One region of the Bacillus sp. NPDC093026 genome, then DNA from elsewhere that is predicted to be linked to it. Evidence: predicted binding sites of a transcription regulator. Region 1 holds the regulator's gene; each other region holds the start of a gene.
The links. The regulator LexA, encoded in region 1, represses DNA repair genes until DNA is damaged. The targets are predictions, from matches to a motif close to CGAACATATGTTCG.
Positions count from the first base shown of each region.

Region 2: uvrB (excinuclease ABC subunit UvrB) is a predicted target of LexA. The motif match lies at 2,036-2,049, and genes of this name have one in related genera.
Region 3: ACIQCE_RS09930 (DNA polymerase IV) is a predicted target of LexA. The motif match lies at 2,426-2,439, and genes of this name have one in related genera.

Region 1 covers NZ_JBIVPN010000001.1:176,353-181,695, reverse strand. Annotated here, with positions in the region: gene ACIQCE_RS00940 (bifunctional cytochrome P450/NADPH--P450 reductase) at 1-667, shown strand, start outside; gene ACIQCE_RS00935 (IseA DL-endopeptidase inhibitor family protein) at 1,159-1,701, opposite strand; gene ACIQCE_RS00930 (hypothetical protein) at 1,985-2,434, shown strand; gene lexA (transcriptional repressor LexA) at 2,679-3,299, opposite strand; gene yneA (cell division suppressor protein YneA) at 3,458-3,769, shown strand; gene ACIQCE_RS00915 (YneB family resolvase-like protein) at 3,787-4,434, shown strand; gene ACIQCE_RS00910 (DUF896 domain-containing protein) at 4,504-4,734, shown strand; gene tkt (transketolase) at 4,923-5,343, shown strand, end outside.
Region 2 covers NZ_JBIVPN010000002.1:458,744-464,086, forward strand. Annotated here, with positions in the region: gene ACIQCE_RS07225 (response regulator transcription factor) at 1-203, opposite strand, end outside; gene ACIQCE_RS07230 (YncE family protein) at 200-1,183, opposite strand; gene ACIQCE_RS07235 (CsbA family protein) at 1,573-1,821, shown strand; gene uvrB (excinuclease ABC subunit UvrB) at 2,116-4,101, shown strand; gene uvrA (excinuclease ABC subunit UvrA) at 4,109-5,343, shown strand, end outside.
Region 3 covers NZ_JBIVPN010000003.1:177,691-183,033, forward strand. Annotated here, with positions in the region: gene ACIQCE_RS09920 (MDR family MFS transporter) at 1-511, opposite strand, end outside; gene ACIQCE_RS09925 (YolD-like family protein) at 800-1,162, opposite strand; gene ACIQCE_RS09930 (DNA polymerase IV) at 1,178-2,410, opposite strand; gene ACIQCE_RS09935 (YfmQ family protein) at 2,733-3,182, opposite strand; gene ACIQCE_RS09940 (hypothetical protein) at 3,397-3,660, shown strand; gene ACIQCE_RS09945 (iron-sulfur cluster biosynthesis family protein) at 3,886-4,212, shown strand; gene ACIQCE_RS09950 (YqkC family protein) at 4,225-4,464, shown strand; partial or broken gene ACIQCE_RS09955 (response regulator aspartate phosphatase) at 4,767-5,343, shown strand, end outside.

The sequences.
Region 1 (5,343 bases):
ACCTCGTTATTATTCAATTTCTAGCTCACCAAAGGTAGACGAACAATTAGTCAGTATCACAGTAGCAGTTGTTAAAGGTGATGCTTGGAGTGGCCGAGGGGAATTTGCTGGAGTGGCATCAAACTATTTATGTGGAGTAAAAGAAGGGGAAGAAGTAGCTTGCTTCCTGCATGCGGCGCAGGCAGGCTTCCATTTACCGCCTGCACCAGAAATTCCTATGATCATGATCGGACCAGGAACAGGAGTTGCGCCATTTAGAGGGTTTATTCAGGCAAGAGAACAATTGCTAAATGAAGGAAAACAACTAGGTGAAGCACATCTATACTTTGGCTGCCGCCACCCAAATGAAGATGCTCTGTATGATGAAGAACTGCAGCTCGCAGAACAAAAAGGAGCTGTCAGCATCCACCGGGCTTACTCTCGTTACGAGGACCATAAAGTGTATGTTCAGGATTTGATCAAAGAAGATGGAGAAATGCTCATTCATTTACTTGATCAAGGTGGATATATGTACATTTGCGGGGATGGAAAAGTCATGGCTCCTGATGTAGAAAACACGATTATAGAGATTTACCAAACTGTGAAGCAGTGTTCAAAAGAAGAAGCTGAAAATTGGCTGACATCTCTTACGAATGAATATAGATATGTAAAAGATGTATGGAGCTAACAAGAAGGGGAAAAACCGTCAATTGAGAAGTGTGACGGTTTTTTTGATGGTTTCATAGTGAAATAATTGACTGGTGAAAAGATGCAAAACACCTAATTTAAAAATGACATATTTTGTAATTCTCTCATTTCATTTGCACACGTCACATCTACGTCTGATTATGACAGGGTGACATCTGACGGAAAGGTGATATCTTCTACTCGTTTACTTGAAAGAACATCAAACTGGCGAGACGTAATTATTTGCGGCACTCACAGCAGTTACCGCAACTCCATACAGTGTGCACAAAAAGTAGCATTTAGACATTGATTTATTAGATTGCTCATCAAATCTTCGCTCTCATATCATCACATCATTTAATTGGTATTGAACGACGATTTCATGAATTAAAAGCGTTCAAATAACTGTTCAGTTTGAACATCCTTTTTATGAATTTCGTACTTTATCGCTCACCAATATAAAAAAAACAGACCTCTTAGAAGGTCTGCTTTTTATATCACAGCATCAATCTTTGTTACTTTCCAGTGTTTTTGTACTTTTTCATAAGTAACAGTGCGTTTTACTTTGCGTCCATCAAGAGTCGGTACTGTGAATTCATATGTGCGAATTGTGTTTTTCTTAGATACAAGTTTAGGAGTTGCTTTATCCCAGTTTAGCAAGTTGTCACCATCACCGACTGGAACAGCCATTTTACCTTGATGAACAATGAACTGATAGTCACTTAAACCGTGAGTGATGGCTTTTTTGGTGAAAACTTGTGATAAGTAGCTGTTTAGTTTTTTCTTTGTATCAAATGTTTTAGAAAGGTAGTTGTAAGTCATGCCTTTATAAGTAAATGTTTTTAATGTATAGTCCGGATGTTCAGTGATTTTGTAACCTGACATAGCACTCCAAAAGTGTTCCCTTGCATTAAGTGCAATATGTAACGCTTCTTTATTCGTCAAATCGGCTGGTTTTTTGGAAGCGGCCAGTGTAGTTGTTTGTAAAGAGATCATCAGCATAACAGCAGTTAAAAAGACAAATAATTTTTTCAAGGCGGTTGCCTCCTTTTCGAATGAAAACTTCTTATGTTACAAATGTTACAATAATTACAGTGATATGACAAGTATTAAATCTAAATGTTTTTTTCATTTTTCTTTCTATCTATATAACGTATAAGAAAGAGAGAAAGTTTTCATTTTTTATTCTTACTTCGTATTTAACCGTTCTAAAGTAGAATAAAACATCTTTTGAAAAGATTTTTGTTTTGACCATTAGCACGCTTTTGGTTTATCACATATACTGTCGTGATGAATGTCTAAGAAAGTGGTGTTAAGAATGTATAATCCGTATCACAGTTTATGGAATGGATACGCATCTGACAGACAGGTTCTTGGGTTGCCTTCGTTACCCATACCTCAAGTAGGAGGGTTTCCTGTCTTACCAATTGGAGGAGGAGGTATTGGTGCAGGGCAAGGTCTGGGAGGACAGTCACCTCCGCCAGCTCCCTCACAGAATATTCTTGCGCAGTATCAACAAGCGGTCTCACAGCCTCAAAGTATGCAGCCACTCATTTCACAACAAAGTGTAAGCGGTGGGCAGCAAACGGTTCAATTTGCTGCTGGATGTAATAGACGATGGACCATTGTGTTCCTTCGAAATGGTCAGGTGTTTTTAATGTATGTTCTTTCTTCACAGCCATTTGGTCGTACAACTGGTTTTATATGGCCGAACTTTACATTTGGTTCTTTCCCTAGCTCAAGTATTCTCGCTTATTCTTGTTCATAAAAAAAGAAAAAGCCAGTTCTCATCAACAGTTAATTAGACTGACCTACATTTATGAATCTCTATAAAACACCTTTGGCGAAGTGAATAAACGTGTAGACACGTTTAATGAGATATCACAATGAAGAACGGATCCAAACAAATGAGGCTACCATACACCGATAGAATTCGATGTTTTGGTAGCCTAAAAAGGTGTTTTATTCTTGTCTCAGATGACTAAGTCAGTTCAATGAAATGCCGGCTTTTTTTAATGAATATTTCTAAATACTCCAATTACTTTTCCTAGTATTCTGACATTCTGTAATATAATTGGTTCCATAGACGGGTTCTCTGGTTGTAATCTAAAGTGCGTGTCTTCTTTGTAAAAGCGTTTGACAGTTGCTTCATCTTCTTCTGTCATGGCTACTACAATGTCTCCATTATTGGCTGTACTTTGCTGGCGCACAATGACATAGTCCTTGTCTAAAATCCCAGCATCAATCATACTTTCTCCCATAATTTCAAGCATAAATACTTGTTCATCTGGAGCTGCAAATGTCTCAGGAAGAGGAAAGTATTCTTCTACATTCTCAACAGCAGTGATGGGCAGGCCCGCTGTTACTTTTCCGATAATAGGAACATTCATTACAGCACTCTTTGGAATATTCATTTCCTCTTCATCTAGTACTTCAATTGCTCTAGGTTTAGTAGGATCTCTTCTAATGAAACCTTTTGTTTCTAATCTAGCTAAATGTCCATGGACCGTTGAACTAGATGCTAGACCGACAGCTTCACCTATCTCGCGAACAGATGGAGGATAACCCTTGCTTTTTACTTCTTCTTTGATGAATTTCAGGATATCGAGTTGTCTTTTTGATAGCTTCGTCATCTTTTGCACCTCAAAACGTCAATTTTAAAGAAATTATAGCATGTTTTTCCTAACAGTACAAACATAGGTTCGAAAAAACGATTGACAGAAACGTTTGTTCGCATCTATAATAAGTGACAATCAGAGCGAACGCACATTCTGTTAGGAGAGATGAAATGATGAGTTTAAAAGAATCTATTATTTTTGTTGGGCTATTCTCGTTTATCGTGGGCATATTTCTCTCACTTATTGCAGTCACAAGCCATAATGATACAAATCAATATGTTAAAATAGAAGTTCAATCAGGTGATACTCTTTGGGGCATTGCCGATCAAGTAAACGACAGCAAATCAATCGATAAAAATGCGTTTATTGACTGGGTAACTGAACACAACAATCTTGCTTCAACTGACATTCAGCCAGGAGAAATCCTTGTGATACCTGTCAAAAAAGAGCATCCTGCCGTATACGAACTTGCAACAGTACAATAGAAAGGTCGATTGAAGACATGAACGCACTGATTTATGCGAGAGTGAGTACCGTTAAAGAAGAACAAGAAACCTCACTCATGAGACAAGAAGAAGAACTTCTAGCGTTAGCTGCTATGCATCAAATGAATGTCGTCAAAGTCATTAAAGAGAAAGCAAGCGGATATGATCTAGACCGTGATGGTGTTTTTGATATGCTTGCAACGATTAAAGAGCAGTCAATAGATGCCGTTTTAATTCAAGATGAGACACGCCTAGGAAGAGGACAAGCAAAAATTGCGCTTCTTCATTGTCTATTTAAAGAGAAAGTAAAGGTATATAGCGCCTTGCATAGAGGAGAACTTGAGCTTTCAGAAGCGGATGAAATGGTCATTGAAATTGTAGGAATTGTTGAAGAATATCAACGAAAAATTCATAACCTGAAAATTAAGCGGGGAATGAAAAGAGCTGTTGAACGCGGATACCAACCCGCGCTTAATTTGAAACACCGCGAACAAGCGCCTGGGCGTGAACGTATTGAAGTTCCGATATCAGAAATTGTTCGATTAAGAAAAAATAAAATGACTTTCGCCGAAATTGCCGCCACTCTTCAAGGGCTCGGTTTTGATATTTCAAAGGCAACGGTGCATCGAAGGTATCAAGAATATGAAAAGGGTCTTTCAACTTAAAGTGTGTTTTGTTGTAAAAAAGAAAGATATTTAGTAGTATGTAGAGAAAATGTTTTAAAGGAGTTTAATATGATTTCTAAAGAACAGCTTGCAAGGATTAATGAGCTTTCAAAAAAGTCGAAAGAGACCGGTTTATCAGAAGATGAAAAAACAGAACAAAAGCAATTAAGAGAAGAATATTTAAAAGCTTTTCGTTCTTCTATGAAAAATACACTCAAAACCGTGAAAATCGTTGACCCAGAAGGAAACGATGTCACACCTGAAAAATTAAAAAAAGAAAGAAATCAGAATCTCCATTAATAGGCAATGATTTCTTGTTTTTTGATAAGATGAGAAAAACATTCTCATCTTTTTATATTTGTATAAGTTTTTAAGTGATCGATAAACTAATTGTGACAATTTCCTTCATTTTTCAACGTGAAATAGTTGTGAAAAAAGGGCAGTAGATTTATGATAATGGTGTACACAAGATACGGAAGGGGATTTATATGGAAACGATTGAAATGAAATCTATTGCAACAATACGCACTCTCTCCATAGACGCAATTGAAAAAGCGAATTCTGGTCACCCTGGAATGCCGATGGGTGCTGCTCCTATGGCTTATGCTTTATGGACAAACCACTTAAACGTAAGTCCGCAAAACCCGAATTGGTTTAATAGAGACCGTTTTGTATTATCTGCTGGCCATGGTTCTATGCTGCTATATAGCATGCTTCATTTAAGCGGATACAACCTTAGCATTGATGATCTAAAACAATTCCGTCAATGGGGAAGCAAAACACCTGGTCATCCTGAATATGGACATACTGAAGGTGTAGATGCAACAACAGGCCCATTAGGACAAGGGATTGCAATGGCTGTCGGAATGGCACTTGCAGAAAGACACCTTGCTGAAACCTATAACAAAG
Region 2 (5,343 bases), on a different contig from region 1:
TGACACACTTCAAATCCATCCATATTGGGCATCATAATATCCAATACAATAAGATCAACGGGTTCATTTTCAAGTTGATTTAATGCGTCAATGCCATTACTTGCTTTTGTGATGTGAAAGCCCTGTTTCTGCAAAAAGGAGCCAATTAATTCAAGCATATCTAACTCATCATCTACTATTAAAATATGCATTTGTTCTTTCATTTCTTTTCCTCCAACTTGATTGCATAGGGTCCTGAAGGGATATGCAGTCGGTTTTTCATCATAAATGTGTTTTTGTCGATAACTGATATTGAGTTATCATCTAAATTACTCACGTATATTGATGATGCACCGGCCGTTATATAATTTGGATTTTGTCCAGTTTCAACAGAAGCAAGTTGTTTATTCGCCTCAGTATCGACTTTGTAGAGCGTATGGTCTCCGTGGCATAATACATATAAAATGGAAGAACCCTTCTCTGAAAAAAATGCAACTGGCATGACACCTAGTTTGATTTCACGCTGTTGTTTACCTGTCTTTGGGTCATAAGCGAAGATACTTTTATTTAAGCTACCGGGTTTGCCGTGTCCCCCTACCCAAATTGAATGACCATCGAAATGAATACCAGAAGGTCGTTCCAGCACAGAGATTGTTCGAATATTTTTTTCTTTTTCTGTATCTATGACTGAAACGGTGTGACTTTCAGCATTTAGAACAAACAGAGTTCCTGAAGGAGAAAGCGTCATAGAGGAGGGAAGTTTCCCAGTTTTCACCGTTGCTTTGACTTTTTTAAGTTGAGTGTCAATAAAATAAATCACGTTTTTCTCCGAATCTGCTACAAACAAGGTGTGCGATGTAGAATCGTATGTAAGTGAAGTCAGCCCTTCTTTCATATTCATATAATCCGTTGCTGTTCCCTTTTTTAAGTTAATTTCAATGAGAGATTGATCTTCTTTACTTGTTGCAATCATCAGATCATTGTTGATTTGAATGAAGTCAGTCAGTGGGTGTTTTAAATGAACGGAAGAGACAATCTTACTCTTTTGCAAATCGATAATTGAAAAGGATGCTTTTTTCAATTGTGAGACAACAGCGATCGATTGAGAGCTGCTAGGTGGTGTGAATTGCTGGTCTTTTCCACAGCCTGTTATGAAAATCAGCAGAGCTAACAAGTAGATCAAGTAATATTTCACACGTTTCATCCTTCTCCTCCTTTGCGTCCTCTATTTTCAAAAAGCATACCACAAAAATTGTGAAAAAAAATCGAAGTTATCAATGCTGGAAGATATTAAAAGAAGATTTTGGATGAAGAAATGGAGTGAATTTGTAGTTAAAATTCAATAATTGAATACTGATATTGCATTTTTTTATCTTCAAAAAATCATGTTCAAGATCTGCTCGGAGTGAGCTTCTTAGCATACAGTGGTGGAAATGAACAAAGCTTCCTCCTCCCTAGATGAATGTAGAACGGAGGTGCCCTATTCATGCATCAAAGGTCTTCAAAAAACGTGAAATCGCAAACGATGAATTGTTCATTATGTCAATCTTTACTATAATCAAAGAAGTAGACCATAGTAGAGGGAGGATTTTTGTGATTACAAAAGCCATATTTGCTCTTGTTTTTCCTTTCCTGCTCGTTATTTTATTTTCAAAGGCTACTTATAATCACTATGTTGGCATTGCTTTAACAGCAGCGCTTTTATTTGCCTCGTATATGAAAGGTTATACAGAGACCTACTTTATCGTAGGGTTAGATATTATTTCTTTAGTAGCTGGCGCATTGTTTATGGCTAAAAAAGAAATTGAAAAGAGAGAGAAGGCTGAAAAAAATCATTTGTGATATTGATGCCGAAGTACATGAGGAGTGTGTCCTTTTTAAAAAGGAAGCTGTGCTTACTATTAAGTAAGTACGGCTTTATTTTTTTCGCTTCCTGTCTGCTGTTGGAATATCTCGCTCCATCTTGTTCCATACTGGAAGGAAAGTTCCTTTCGAGGGCCATTTACATTGGTAGAAAAGGGGAATATTTCATTGGAAATAAAAATCAACTCGGACACGAACTTTAGTTCGTATTTTTGTGTTCTTTTATGATAATATATTCATTAGATAGATTTCGTAACGAATGGAGGCTTTGATGTGAGTGACCGCTTTGAATTAGTTTCTAACTATCAGCCCCAAGGAGATCAGCCGAAAGCGATTGAACAGCTCGTGGAGGGAATTCGGCAGGGGAAACAGCATCAAACGCTGTTAGGTGCTACAGGTACGGGAAAGACGTTTACTGTATCAAATCTCATACAAGAAGTGAACAAGCCGACACTTGTCATTGCTCATAATAAGACACTTGCCGGCCAGTTGTACAGTGAATTCAAGGATTTCTTTCCGAATAATGCTGTTGAATATTTTGTTAGTTACTATGACTACTACCAGCCTGAGGCTTATGTGCCTCAGACAGATACATTTATTGAAAAGGATGCAAGCATAAATGATGAGATTGATAAGCTTAGACACTCCGCAACATCCTCGTTATTTGAGCGGAAGGATGTCATCATTATTGCCAGTGTGTCCTGTATTTACGGTTTAGGTTCGCCAGAAGAGTATCGGGAGCTTGTGTTGTCATTGCGTACAGAAATGGAAATTGAACGTAATCAGTTGCTGCGCAAACTTGTTGATATTCAGTATTCTCGTAATGATATAGATTTTCAGCGTGGAACCTTCCGGGTACGAGGCGACGTTGTTGAAATTTTTCCTGCTTCACGAGATGAACATTGTATTAGAGTGGAGTTTTTCGGTGATGAAATCGAACGTATTCGTGAAGTGGATGCACTGACTGGTGAAATACTAGGGGATCGTGAACATGTCGCTATTTTTCCAGCATCTCACTTCGTCACAAGAGAAGAAAAAATGGAAAAAGCCATTATCAATATTGAAAAAGAGCTAGAGGAGCAGCTTGAAAAGCTTCGAGAAAACGGCAAATTGCTTGAAGCGCAGCGCCTTGAACAGCGGACAAGATACGACCTTGAGATGATGAGAGAGATGGGATTTTGTTCTGGAATTGAAAATTATTCAAGACATCTGACATTACGTCCTCCTGGGTCAACTCCATATACATTGCTTGATTATTTCCCAGATGACTTTATGATTGTAGTCGATGAGTCACACGTAACAATACCGCAAATTCGGGCGATGTACAATGGAGACCAGGCTAGAAAACAAGTGTTGGTTGATCACGGATTCCGTCTGCCGTCAGCACTTGATAATAGACCATTAACCTTTGATGAATTTGAAAAGCACATTAACCATATTGTGTATGTATCTGCAACGCCAGGACCATATGAGCTTGAGAAGACACCAGAAGTCGTGGAGCAAATTATTCGCCCAACTGGTTTGCTTGATCCGGTGATTGAAGTTCGTCCAATTGAAGGACAAATTGATGATTTAATTGGCGAAATTCATGCAAGGGTTGAAAAAAATGAGCGAGTGCTTGTGACCACCTTGACGAAGAAAATGTCTGAAGATCTGACAGATTACTTAAAGGAAATTGGGATTAAGGTCAATTATTTACATTCAGAAATTAAGACACTTGAACGAATTGAGATTATTCGCGATTTGCGTCTTGGTAAATTTGATGTACTGATCGGTATTAATCTTCTGCGTGAAGGATTAGATATTCCTGAGGTTTCGCTTGTGGCAATTTTAGATGCAGATAAGGAAGGCTTTTTGCGTTCTGAAAGATCACTAATCCAAACGATCGGACGTGCAGCGAGAAATTCAGAAGGCCGAGTCATTATGTATGCTGACAATATAACGAAATCCATGGAGATTGCAATTCAAGAAACGAAACGAAGACGAGAGCAGCAGGAAGCGTATAACGAAAAGTGTGGGATTACACCACAAACCATTCACAAGAAGATTAGAGATGTCATTAAGGCAACGATTGTTCATGAAGAATCGGAAGAATATGAAACAAAAGCAGCACCAAAGCTCTCGAAAATGAGCAAAAAAGAACGAGAAAAAGTGATCGAAAAAGTCGAAATGGAAATGAAAGATGCAGCAAAAGCGCTTGATTTTGAAAAAGCAGCAGAATTAAGAGATTTATTGCTAGAGCTAAAAGCGGAAGGATGATTGCCTGATGGCTATGGAACGAATAGAGGTGAAAGGTGCAAGAGCGCACAACCTTAAAAATATTGATGTCAATATCCCGCGTGACCAGCTGGTTGTCATTACGGGTTTGTCTGGTTCAGGGAAATCGTCGCTCGCCTTTGATACCATTTATGCGGAAGGTCAGCGCCGGTACGTTGAATCTCTTTCAGCATATGCGCGCCAGTTTCTCGGTCAAATGGACAAACCAGATGTAGATGCCATTGAAGGTCTTTCTCCGGCGATAAGTATTGACCAGAAAACGACAAGCCGGAACCCTAGATCAACTGTCGGAACCGTGACGGAAATCTATGATTACTTGCGTCTTTTGTATGCAAGAATTGGAAAACCTGTCTGCCCGATACATGGGATTGAAATTACGTCGCAAACGATAGAACAAATGACAGATCGGATTTTAGAATATCCAGAAAGAACAAAGCTACAAGTGCTTGCGCCTGTTGTTTCTGGGCGTAAAGGGTCGCATGTCAAAGTACTCGATCAGATTCGGAAGCAGGGCTATGTTCGTGTGAGAATTGATGGACAGATGGAAGACCTTTCAGAAGATATCGAACTTGAAAAAAATAAAAAACATTCCATTGAAGTCGTGATTGACCGTATTGTGGTGAAAGAAGGTATTGCTGCTAGATTGTCTGATTCACTTGAATCGGCGCTCCGCCTAGGAGAAGGTCGAGTCATGATTGATGTGATTGGGCAAGAGGAGCTTTTATTCAGTGAACATCATGCTTGTCCGCATTGCGGGTTCTCTATTGGAGAGCTTGAGCCGAGAATGTTCTCGTTTAACAGTCCTTTCGGTGCATGTCCAAGCTGTGATGGGTTAGGTTCTAAACTTGAAGTAGACCCTGAGCTTGTCATTCCAAATAGAGAATTGACTTTACGTCAGCATGCCATTGCGCCATGGGAGCCGCAGAGCTCACAATATTATCCGCAGCTTCTTGAGTCAGTATGTACACACTATGGGATTGATATGGACATTCCAGTGAAAGATATCCCGTCGCATTTATTTGATAAAATTTTATATGGAAGCGGTTCTGAGCGGATTTATTTTAAATATGAAAATGACTTTGGTCAGGTACGTGAGAATGAAATAGAGTTTGAAGGTGTTCTTCGTAATATTGAACGACGATACAAGGAAACAAGCTCTGATTATATCCGTGAGCAAATGGAAAAATACATGGCCAATCAGCCATGTCCGACGTGTAAAGGGTA
Region 3 (5,343 bases), on a different contig from region 1:
CAGCAGCAAGAAACGGAATGGTGGTTTTTGATGACCCAAGATATAAGCCAAGAAGTGGACCAAAGATAACGCCAATGTTAATTGCTGTGTACCTTAAATTGAATACAAACAACCGAATGCTCGGTGGTGTGACATCTGATAAGAGTGCTTTAGAAGTTGGTTCAAAAAGTGCTCGGCAAAGTCCGTTTAGGGCGTTCATGACAAAGAATACCCAGATGGCATCTGCAAACGCAAAACCGACAAAGACAAGTGTCCAGCCGAAGATGGACATGAGCATGACTTTTTTTCTGCCAATTCGGTCGGAAATGTAGCCACCGTAAAAGCTCGCAACGATTCCAATGAGCGAGCTGACAGCAATGATGAATCCCGCAGAAGAGGCTGTTGCCCCTTTGACTTGTGTCAAATAAACGGCTAAAAATGGGATGCTCATGGATGTCGCCATTCGGCCGAATATGGTGCCGATAATGATCGTCCAGCTTAGTGGATGTAAAGTACGTAAGTTATTTTTCATCCTGTTTCTCCCCTGAGTTTGTAAGATGTTCCAATCATACATGAAAAATTGTGTAAATTAAATACACAATTTAATGTAGGAAACAAAGTCATGTGGCAAGAAATTCATAGAGAACTTCCTTAATATGATTGTACATCTTCTTTTGGTACATCCTTTTGCCGATTTTTAAGGTCACGCTGAGCATTGATTTTTCAGAAGGCTAAACAGGTGGTTTTCCACACATTGCCGTAAGCCCTGATCGAGCATTTTTTCAAGCAATCTTTCATCCATTTTGATTTTCCTTTTATTTTACAAATCAAGACAGTCTGCTCTTGATTCAATCGCTACAATTTGCTGCAAGGAAAGCTCCAGAACATCTTCATCATTCACCATTTTCACGCGCTTGGTTTCATAATGAATGGCTTTGACCCATCCCCAAAACTGCGCTTTAATGCCTGAAGATACATATGTAATGGAAATCGCTTGATCCTCGGTAATCGACTGCATCATAAGAAAATTCATGTCCTCGAGCTGATCAGCACTTAGCGGCAGGGGGACGTATTCTTTTTTCTTTCGTTTTTGAGCAAGTAGCTGTTCTCGATGCTCTGGCAGCATCATTCGGCTTGATTCCCACATGATGTTGTATCCTGGTGTTAGTTTATTGGGATTCATGGTTATTCACCTCCGCTATTTATAATGACCGCCAATTTTCTCAGCACGGTGATAAGCTTGCCCAGCGGTTGTCAGTGACGAAGCGTGCAGTAATGAAGCAGGTCCGTATTTGAAATGAATCTCATCAAATACTTTGCTTAGTTTGTCTTTTTTTAGATGATGATCAAATAAAGTCAGCTGATATTCATTGTCAGGCTTGAGTTGAGAGAGGGTGATGCCGACACGACGAATGGGCTGACCATCCCAGTGCTGCTGACACAATTGAATGGCTGCCTCTGCAATATCTACCCCGTACTGGGTGGGAGAGTGGAGTTTGATTTGTCTGTGAAATCCTGTAGGATGCGAAAAATCAGCTCCTCTTACACCGACAGAGACCGTCTGTCCAAGATAGTGCTTAAAACGTGCACGTCTTGCCACCTCTTCACTCAATTCAAGGAGTGCCACTTTGATCTCCTCAAAGGATGAATAATCATGCGGCAAGGTCATGTGATGTCCAATCGCTTTTTGCTGATCATGTGTATGAACGGTTACAGGAGAAGGATCGTGGCCTAAAGCTGTCCGCTGCAAAAGTTCTCCATTAATGCCCCAGCGTTTTTTTAACCGGTCTAATGGATAAGTGGCCAGCGTACCGATTGTGCTGATGCCCATTCGTTTTAGATGATGTTCCATTCGTTTGCCAACTCCAAATAATTTTCCGATCGGAAGCGGCCATAAATCAGCAGCGATTCGATCTGAACTGAGCTCATAAATACCTGATGTATTCTTTTTAGCAAAATGGTCACAAGCCATTTTAGCGAGTACTTTATTAGGACCGATGCCAACACGTGCATAAATGCCGGTCTGATTCATAATGGTCGTCTGTATGTTTTGAGCGATATCGCGGGGAGAGCCCAATAATGTGAGACTGCCAGTAATATCAAGAAACTGCTCATCAATTGAATAGGGCTCAACAAGGTCTGTGTATTGCTCAAGCAGTTCTGTAATCATGACAGATACATCAAGATAACGCTGCATACGGGGACGAACCACAACTGCTTCGGGACATTTCTCTTGTGCTTCCCATAATCTTGATGCATTTTGTACGCCTCGTTTCTTGGCGAGAGGGCATGCTGCAAGCACAACCCCACTTCGCCGCTTTGGATCTCCTGAGACAATGAGTGGCACATGCTCCAAGTGAGGAGCTTCTATCTTCTCTACTGATGCATAAAATGACTGCATATCGACAAGTAGAATTGCTCTTTCATTCATTGCTTTCCACCTCTAAGAACGTATGTTCGTTTTTATTGTAACCAATAGAAGGTGAAATAGATACTGGTAAATCATTCATATCTTTGAGAGCTTGATGGTGAAATGGAAAATGAAGGAGTGATACCATAAATGGTGGATGGGAAGGTATTGTGCTCACGATTGAAACGACGAAATTTTCTAATGGAAAAATAGAGTAAATATGACAGAAGCTGAATCATAAGCGATTTCGTTTATGATTCAGCTTTTTTCTGTACTTTTGATAGTAGAAGGAACTCAAAAGACGAAGTGTCTCACACTTCGTCTACGCAAATTAAATGTAATCTCAGGTATGTGCCATGGTGTGGAAGGTTTGAAGCGGTTCAGAGCGCAAACGGTAAGCTGTGAGTTTTTTCTTTGGCTTATGGGTATACTGCCGAACCACATCCACATGGTCATCGTAATGAAACAAATAAAGGGTCACATCCTGCTTGCCAAGCTTCGTTTGCATTATAAGCGGTGTCGGCCCGTCATTCGGTTGCAGAAAACGCTTTTCATCTCCAGGATAAATATAGTAGCGTTCAATAAAGATCGCTTCATTAAAATGTCGAATAATTTCAGATTTTTGTTGATCGCCTATCGGGCGACCTTGAAAAGTTATGTTTGTTTGATCACCTGTTACTTTTGCATGCACCGCAAAACGACTGAGCAGGCGTTCAACAACACCAGAAGGCAGCGAGGTGACAAGCAGCTTCAAAAGACTAAACACAACAAGCGAACTAACGACCCAAACCAATATCATCATCTCCAATAAACACATTTCTAACCCTTTCCATACGAACCATCTTACCATACGAAAGAGTGAAACTTTTGCACAAAAAGTGAACTTTTTGAAATAAGTGTGAAGATTTGAAAGGAGATGGCGGCTGAAAGAACAGAGATCCCTCAAACTTTAAACTTAGGGGGCTTTCAGTCTGTCTTTACAAATAATTGATCGGACAGGTAGACTATTGAAACAATCGCTTTTTTGTGAAAAAAAAAAGAGCGGTAAAGCCAAAAATGAAAAGGAGCGAAGTCATCAGATACGTCAAGTGAAGCCATCAGATTTTTACGCTGTCACATCTGTCATTCAAAGCTGGTGGAGAGGCAGAGATTTGCGTGAAAAACTGCCAAAGCGATTTTTTGAACATTTTCAGCAAACAAGTTTTGTCGTCGTTGAAAAAGGAACTGATCGGCTTTTTAGTCGTTTTTCTATCACAATCTCATTCAGATGAAGATTCACTTTGTTGGAGTACATCCAGACCACCGCAAACTAAAGATCGACAAAATCCTCTATCAAGTGTTTTATGAAGCTACTAAAAAGGAAGGAGGAACAACGATAAAGGCTGTAACAGCGCCGAGCAATAAAGTCTGATCGAGAATTGGCATAGTTCATGAGAATGTTTAATTGATGATTGATATGTTACAATATAATAATCAACGAAAAAAGGATGTTCGTCATGTATATTCAAATAACAGAGTCGGCAGCATCATTTATAGAAAAACGACAAGCAGAACATGAAACAAACGAACTGCTTCTTCGCTATGATTCAGATGGATGCGGCTGTGCGGTAAGCGGTGTACCAATGATTTGGCTCACAAGTGAAAGAACAGGTGAGTGGGAAGAGCTCAAGCATAATCAATCATTTAAGCTGTATATACACACAGCACAAAAGGTATTTTTTGATGATAAAATGACGATTGATTTTAATGAAAAAGCCAATACACTCATGTTGAAAAGTCCTCAACAAATACTCAGCCCGAGAATGGGTATACTTGTAAAGTAAGGTGGAAATGTAGTGGATCAAAAGCTAAAAGTGATACAAAATACGGCACAGAATAAAACGTGGGTGTCGTTTTTAAATAACAATCATCCCTATAGCCTTTTGCACTGGTCAATAGGTGGAATGGATTCAGTCAAAAAGGATGTTTGGCTCCTTCAAGATGAAGTCACATTTGAAACGGAAGAATTTCCAACGCTCGAATTAGCAGTAAATTGGATTAAAGAGAATATGGAACAAGTGACAGATGTTTTATAAAAGCCCTTTATTGAAAAGGGTTTTTTCGTACGCTTATGATCTCATCAAACAAGAAGACTGTCTAATTTGAAAAATGATCTTATTAAACGACAAAAAACTGTTTTCATATGACATTTTGACAAAATGAAAAGATAGTAATGAAACGAATAGAGGCTGTAAATGCCGAAAAATAGGCAATGGAAACGTTTATTGCGGGATACCGAAAACTTTGCAAAAAATGACTTTTCATATTTTTCCATTCGAGGAAATATGATAGAATACAACATGTATCGTCGTATATGAGGAGGGAGGTGCTAAATGAATTGAAGCTCAAGCTGTCATCGCCTCAGGTTGGAATCAAAATTAACGAATGGTATAGGCAGATTTGTGGATTTCATGTCATGAAAGCAGAGAGGTTGAAGGCCGAAATCGAGCAGGAAATTCTTGAGATGGAACAGGATCAAAACCTGTTACTGTTTTACCAGCTAATGGATTTTCGCCATAAGGTCATGCTTGAATATTTTGAACCGGCAAAAAAAGCCTCGAATGATGAAGAAATTAAGAAGCTTCTAGAAATGATACAAAATTCGCAAACGAAATTAACGGATATGCTTGAATACTATGTTCATTTTTTCAGAGGAATGTTTGAATTTGAACAAAGAAATTATTTGAGTGCCATTGCTTATTACCGTTCAGCAGAAAAAAAGCTCAATCTGATATCAGATGATATAGAGAGAGCGGAATTTTATTTTAAATTAGCAGAAATATACTACCACATGAAACAAACCCACTTTTCGATGCACTATGCTTTGCAAGCGTTAGATACGTATTCGGCCTACAGGACGTACACGCTAAGAATCATCCATTGTGAATTTGTCATTGGTGCAAACTATGATGATT